Linked DNA regions of Cupriavidus necator N-1. The protein of the gene in region 2 interacts with the protein of the main gene of each other region in a pairwise test. Links are inferred from orthologs where the notes say so. Each region holds a gene or a part of one and is shown on either strand. Other genes may lie near its edges. The genes, in order: recJ and CNE_RS17880.

Region 1 (3,268 bases), 2.7 Mb from region 2 along the record:
GGCGGCGCCGTCCCCGCCAGCTCCGATGGCCAGTCCTGGACCTGCCTGCAGCCGGTGCACATCCATGCCGCGCGCGATCACCTGGTGCTGATGCCGCCCGCCCAACTGGGCATCCGGCCGCAGGAAGCCACCGCCCTGCGCGCCGCCATCGACGCACTGCTGCTGGAATCGGGCATCGCGCTGGAATCGCCCTGCCCGCAGCGCTGGTACCTGCCCGAGGCCGCATTCGGCCCGCTGGAGGCGACCACGCCGCTGCGCGCGGCGGGCCGCAATATCGATATCTGGATGCAGGCCGGCGAGCGCGCCCGCGACTGGCGCCGCCTGCAGAACGAGGTCCAGATGACCTGGCATGACCACCGCGTCAACCAGGCCCGCGAGGCCGCCGGCGAGGCGCCGGTCAATTCGGTCTGGCTGTACGGCGGCGGCGCGCTGCAGCCGGTGCCGCGGCTGGCCGATACGGTGCTGAGCAACGATCCCTTCCTGAGCGGGCTGGCGCTGGCCGCCGGCAGCCGCGTGCTGCCGGTGCCGGCCGGCCTGGCCGGCACCGCCGGGACGGAGGGCACGGTGCTGGCCATGCTCGACAGCGCCACCGAAGCCCATATCGCCGAAGACTGGGGCCTGTGGCTGGACCGCATGCATGCGCTGGATGCCGACTGGTTCGCGCCGGCGCTGGAAGCGCTGGTGGCCGGCCAGGTCGGCGCCATTACGCTGGTGCTGGGCGGCGAGAACCACTTTGCCGAGTTCACCGTGCGCCGCGCCGACCTGCGCAAGTTCTGGCGCAGCATGGGCCAGCGCGGCGACTGGCGCGCGCTGCTGTCCGACCTAGCCTATGCCGCATAAAGCCGCTTGAAGCCGCCTGACACGCGCTGCCCCTACCGAAACATCACCTGCCGCCCCGCCCATGACCCGGATCGCCATCCGCCAGTTTTCCCCCGAACACGCCAGCTCGCTGGCCGCCGCCGGCCTCCACCCCACGCTGGCCCGCATCCTGGCCGCGCGCGGCGTGGCCCGCGCCGCCGAGCTTGCCACCGACTTGCCCGAACTGGTGCCGCCCGCGGCCATGAAGGGCATCGGCCACGCCGCGGCCTACCTGGCTGACGCCATCGCCGCCGGCAAGCGCCTGCTGATCGTCGCCGACTATGACTGCGACGGCGCCACCGCCTGCGCGGTGGGCGTACGCGGGCTGCGCATGCTGGGCGCACGGGTGGAGTACATCGTGCCGAACCGCTTCGAGTACGGCTACGGCCTGACCCCGGAGATCGTGGCACTGGCGGCCAGGCAGCAGCCGGACGTGATCGTCACGGTCGACAACGGCATCGCCAGCGTCGACGGCGTGGCCGCGGCCAATGCGCTGGGCATCGACGTGGTGGTGACCGACCACCACCTGCCTGGATCTGAGCTGCCGCAGGCCGCGGTGATCGTCAACCCGAACCAGCCGGGCTGCGAATTCCCCAGCAAGAACCTGGCGGGCGTGGGCGTGATGTTCTATGTGCTGCTCGCGTTGCGCGCGGAACTGCGCCAGCGCGGCGTCTATACCCAGGCCACGCAACCGCCGCTGCAGACGCTGCTGGACCTGGTGGCGCTGGGCACGGTGGCCGACGTGGTCAAGCTGGACACCAACAACCGCATCCTGGTGGCGCAGGGCCTGCGCCGCATGCGCGCCGGACGGATGCAGCCGGGCGTAGCGGCGCTGTTCCGTGCCGCCGGGCGCGAGGCGGCGCGCGCCAATACCTTCGACCTGGGCTTCGGGCTGGGTCCGCGCCTGAACGCGGCCGGCCGGCTGGCGGACATGTCGCTGGGCATTGAATGCCTGTTGACCGAAGATGCCAACCGCGCCTGGGAAATCGCCCAGGAGCTGGACGGTATGAACCGCGAGCGGCGCGACATCGAGGCCGGCATGCAGCAGGAGGCGCTGCAGATCCTGGAGCAGCCGCTGGCCGGCCCGGATCCGTCGGCACGCTTTACCGTCAGCGTGTTCAACGACACCTGGCACCAGGGCGTGATCGGCATCGTGGCGTCGCGTCTGAAAGACAAGTTCCACCGCCCCACCATCACCTTCGCCCCCGGCGACGAGACCACCGTCAAGGGCTCGGGCCGCTCGATCCCCGGCTTCCACCTGCGCGATGCGCTGGACCTGGTGTCCAAGCGCCGTCCCGGCATGCTGCTCAAGTTCGGCGGCCACGCCATGGCGGCCGGGCTGACCGTGCGCGCAGAGCGCTTTGCCGAGTTCCAGGAAGCCTTCGAGGCGGTCGGCCGCGAATGGCTGACCGACGACCAGCTGGCGCGCGTGATCGAGACCGACGGCGATATCGAGGACCAGTGCTTCAGCCCGGAATTCGTCACCCTGCTGGAGCAGCAGGTATGGGGCCAGGGCTTCCCGGCGCCGACCTTCTGCGGCGAGTTCGACGTGCTGCGCCAGAGCGTGCTCAAGGGCAAGCACCTGAAGCTGCAGCTGGGGCGCGGCAGCCAGCGCTTTGATGCGATCTGGTTCAACCACGCCGACTCGCTCGGTGCCAGCGCGCAGGTGGCCTACCGGCTCGACAACAACACCTTCAACGGCGTCACCCGCGTGCAACTGGTGATCGAGCACGCGCAGTAGCGTGCTCCGGGGGGCGTTAGCCCCGTTTAGCCGCGCGACGGCAGGTAGGCCATCGGGTCGACCGGCTTGCCGTTGCCGCGCACCTCGAAATGCAGCTCGCTCGAGCTGGCGCCCATGCGGCCCACGTCCTGTCCGGCCGCGACCGAGGCGCCCTCGGTGACCAGCGGCTGGTCGAGGTTGCCGTAGACGGTCAGCCAGTCGTCGTTGTGCTTGACGATCACCAGCATGCCGTAGCCACGCAGGTTGCCCACGTGGATGGCGCGCCCCGCGGCGGCGGCGCGCACCGTGCCATTGGCTGGCACGGCAATGCGCAGGCCCTTGCTGGCCGGCGGCGCGTAGCCTCCGGTGACGCGGCCATCGGCCGGCCACTGCAGGCGGATGCCGCTGGCGGGCGGCCTGGACGAGCCGCTGTCGACGCGCGGCGTATCGGTCACGGTCTGGTCGGTGCCGGTGGAGGCCGGGGCGCTGCCACCCGGCGGCCGCACGCGGACCAGCTGGCCCACCTCGATCTGGCTGGGGCTGGTGATGTCGCTGTTCCAGCGGGTCAGGTCGCGCACGCTGCGGCGGTGCTTGCGCGCGATCGAATACAGCGTGTCGCCGCGCTCAACGCGGTAGTAGCCGTCCGGCACGGGCCCGCCCGTGGTACCGCAGCCGGCCGCGACCGCGGCC
Region 2 (3,553 bases):
TGGCCGCGCGCCATCCGGAGGATTGCTTCGTCTGGATCGACATCGAGACGCATGCGGATGCGCTTGGCGATATCGATATTGAGAATTTCCCGACGCTGCTGGTGCAGCCTGCGTCGGGTGGCACGCCCCAGTTCTATGGCACCCTGCTGCCGCACATCGAGGTGCTGGAACGCATGCTGAGCCGCAGTGCGGCGATGCCGGCGAGTGCCGAAGACGTGCCGCAGGTGCTGGACTGGTTGCTTGCCGGGGGGAGCAGCGCCGCCTAGGCGGCGCCAAGGGCGGCGGCGGAGCTTGCTTGCACCGCCGTTGAAACCGCGCTTATTATTGGCGCCTCATAGCCCCCCGGCGTTCTGATTACTTCGTTTGTAGTGCAATTCGCGGGTTGCCGGATGCAGCTCGCAAGGACCCTTCCCATGTCAAAAGCCCTCATCATCGCGGAAAAACCGTCGGTCGCGGCGGATATCGCCCGTGCCCTCGGGGGGTTTACCAAGCACGACGAGTATTTCGAGAGCGACGACTACGTGCTGTCCTCTGCCGTCGGCCACCTGGTCGAGATCGCCGCGCCGGACGAATACGAGGTCAAGCGCGGCAAGTGGAGCTTCGCCAACCTGCCGGTGATCCCGCCGCATTTCGACCTGCGCCCGATCGCCAAGACCGAGTCGCGCCTGAAGGTGCTGAACCGGCTGATCAAGCGCAAGGACGTCACCGCCCTGATCAACGCCTGTGACGCGGGGCGCGAAGGCGAACTGATCTTCCGGCTGATCGCGCAACAGGCCAAGGCCAAGCAGCCGGTGCGCCGGCTGTGGCTGCAGTCGATGACGCAGCAGGCGATCCGCGATGGTTTCGCCAGCCTGCGCGAAGACGAAGACATGCTGCCGCTGGCCGACGCCGCGCGCTGCCGCTCCGAGGCCGACTGGCTGGTCGGCATCAACGGCACCCGCGCCATGACTGCCTTCAACAGCAAGGGCGGCGGCTTCTTCCTGACCACCGTGGGCCGCGTGCAGACGCCGACGCTGTCGATCGTGGTAGAGCGTGAAGAGAAGATCAAGCACTTCGTGCCGCGCGACTACTGGGAAGTGCGGGCCGAGTTCATCGCCGCCGCCGGCTTGTATGAAGGCCGCTGGTTCGACCCCAAGTTCAAGAAGAGCGAGTTCGATCCCGAGGCGCGCGAATCGCGCCTGTGGAGCGAGGCCGAGGCCAAGAGCATCGTCGCCGCCTGCCGCGACAAGACCGGCACGGTCACCGAGGAATCCAAGCCGTCGACGCAGCAGTCGCCGGCGCTCTTTGACCTGACCACGCTGCAGCGCGAGGCCAACTCGCGCTTCGGCTTCTCGGCCAAGAACACGCTGGGCCTGGCGCAGGCCCTGTATGAGAAGCACAAGGTCCTGACCTACCCGCGTACCGATGCGCGCGCGCTGCCCGAGGACTACCTGGACACGGTCAAGCAGACCATGGACATGCTGGCCGACAGCTCGCCCAACTACCTGCCGCACGCCAAGAAGATCCTGGCGCAGGGCTGGGTCAAGCCGAACAAGAAGATCTTCGACAACAGCAAGATCAGCGACCACTTCGCCATCATCCCGACGCTGCAGGCGCCCAAGAACCTGTCCGAGCCCGAGCAGAAGCTGTACGACCTGGTGGTGCGCCGCTTCCTGGCGGTGTTCTTCCCGGCGGCCGAGTTCCAGGTCACCACCCGCATCACCGAAGTCGCCGGCCACCACTTCAAGACCGAAGGCAAGGTGCTGGTCAACCCGGGCTGGCTGGTGATCTACGGCCGCGAGGCGCAGGGCGACAAGGACGCCGCCAACCTGGTGCCGGTGGCCAAGGACGAGAAGGTCAAGACCGACAAGGTCGAGAGCGTCGGCCTGACCACCAAGCCGCCCGCGCGCTACAACGAAGCCACGCTGCTGTCGGCAATGGAAGGCGCCGGCAAGCTGGTGGACGACGACGCGCTGCGCGAAGCTATGGCCGGCAAGGGCCTGGGCACGCCGGCGACGCGCGCGGCCATCATCGAAGGCCTGCTGACGGAAAAATACCTCGTGCGCGAAGGCCGCGAGCTGATCCCGACCGCCAAGGCATTCCAGCTTATGACGCTGTTGCGCGGCCTGGGCGTGCTGGAACTGACGCAGGCCGAGCTGACCGGCGAATGGGAGCACAAGCTCTCGCAGATCGAGCGCGGGCGCATGAAGCGCGACGAGTTCATGCTTGAGATCGCGCAGATGACGCAGCAGATCGTCAAGCGCGCCAAGGAATACGACAGCGACACCATCCCGGGCGACTACGCCACGCTGGACACGCCGTGCCCGCAATGCGGCGGGCAGGTCAAGGAGAACTACCGCCGCTTTGCCTGCACCGCGTGCGAGTTCTCGATCAGCAAGATCCCGGGCGGGCGCCAGTTCGAGATCGAAGAGGTCGAGGAGCTGCTGCTGAAGAAGGAAATCGGTCCGCTGCAGGGCTTCCGCAGCAAGATGGGCCGTCCGTTCGCCGCCATCCTCAAGCTGGGCAAGGACGACGAAGGCCATTACAAGATGGAATTCGACTTCGGCCAGAACGACGACGACAACGACGGCGAGCCGGTCGACTTCAGCGGCCAGGAGCCGGTGGGCACCTGTCCGAAGTGCGGCGGCTCGGTGTTCGAGCACGGCATGAAGTATGTCTGCGAGAACAGCACGACCAGCCCCAAGAGCTGCGACTTCACCACCGGCAAGATCATCCTGCAGCAGGAAATCAGCCGTGAGCAGATCGGCAAGCTGCTCACCGACGGCAAGACCGACCTGCTGACGGGGTTCAAGTCGTCGCGCACCGGCCGCAACTTCAAGGCCTTCCTGGTCAAGCAGCCGGACGGCAAGATCGGCTTCGAGTTCGAGGCGCGCGAGCCCAAGGCGGGCGCCAAGACGGCGGCGAAGACCACGGCCAAGGCGGCATCGAATGGCACGGCCGAGGCGGCGCCGGCAACCAAGACGGCAGCGAAGACCGCGGCCAAGACGCCAGCCACCAAGGCACCGGCCAAGAAGCCGGCGGCCAAGAAGGCTCCGGCCAAGACCGCCGCGGCAAAGAAGTCGCGCGCGGCAGCCGCCGGCGAGTAAGCGTCAGCGCGTCACGGCAAAACGCCCGGCATCGCCGGGCGTTTTGCTTTGGGTGGCTCGGCCAGGCAGGCGCTCAGGTGCGCACGGCTTGCGCGCCGTGGCTGGCGGATGGCGCCGGCTGCGCTTCCTTGCCCCGTACCTGCCCTTCTTCGAGCAGGAAGTCGATAAAGGCGCGCACCTTGGTCGGCAAGAACTTGCGGCTCGGATAGACCACGCTGACATCGCGCCGCGGCAGCTGGTATTGCGGCAGCACGTGCACCAGCTTGCCGGATTCGATATTGGGGCGCGCCAGGTAGGACGACAGCATGGCCACGCCCATGTCGGCCAGCGCCGCCTGGTGGGCCAGCTCGGCATTGCTGCACATCAGCCCGGGGCGGATCGGCACGGTCACCTCGCCTTCCGGGCCCAGCAGCGTCCATTCGTGCTCGGCGCTGGGCAGGCGCATGGCAATGCAGCGGTGGTGGCTG

Evidence for each region.
Region 1: the proteins of CNE_RS17880 (region 2) and recJ interact in binary tests that used the Escherichia coli proteins (3 or more experiments, as listed by UniProt). The link is inferred for Cupriavidus necator N-1 from one-to-one orthologs.

What each region holds. Positions count from the first base shown.
Region 1 is NC_015726.1:1,142,057-1,145,324, reverse strand. Bases 294-3,250 are described here. They hold recJ (single-stranded-DNA-specific exonuclease RecJ), read left to right. Parts: upstream 294-901; coding sequence 902-2,599; downstream 2,600-3,250. Other genes in these bases: CNE_RS05425 (peptidoglycan DD-metalloendopeptidase family protein), read right to left, coding at 2,626-3,250; CNE_RS05435 (hypothetical protein), read left to right, coding at 294-840. Outside these bases: more of CNE_RS05435, read left to right, coding at 1-293; more of CNE_RS05425, read right to left, coding at 3,251-3,268. UniProt on the Escherichia coli protein: Single-stranded-DNA-specific exonuclease.
Region 2 is NC_015726.1:3,814,681-3,818,233, forward strand. The notes cover bases 45-3,286. They hold CNE_RS17880 (DNA topoisomerase III), read left to right. Parts: upstream 45-413; coding sequence 414-3,086; downstream 3,087-3,286. Other genes in these bases: CNE_RS17875 (thioredoxin domain-containing protein), read left to right, coding at 45-266; CNE_RS17885 (LysR family transcriptional regulator), read right to left, coding at 3,160-3,286. In the rest of the region: more of CNE_RS17875, read left to right, coding at 1-44; more of CNE_RS17885, read right to left, coding at 3,287-3,553.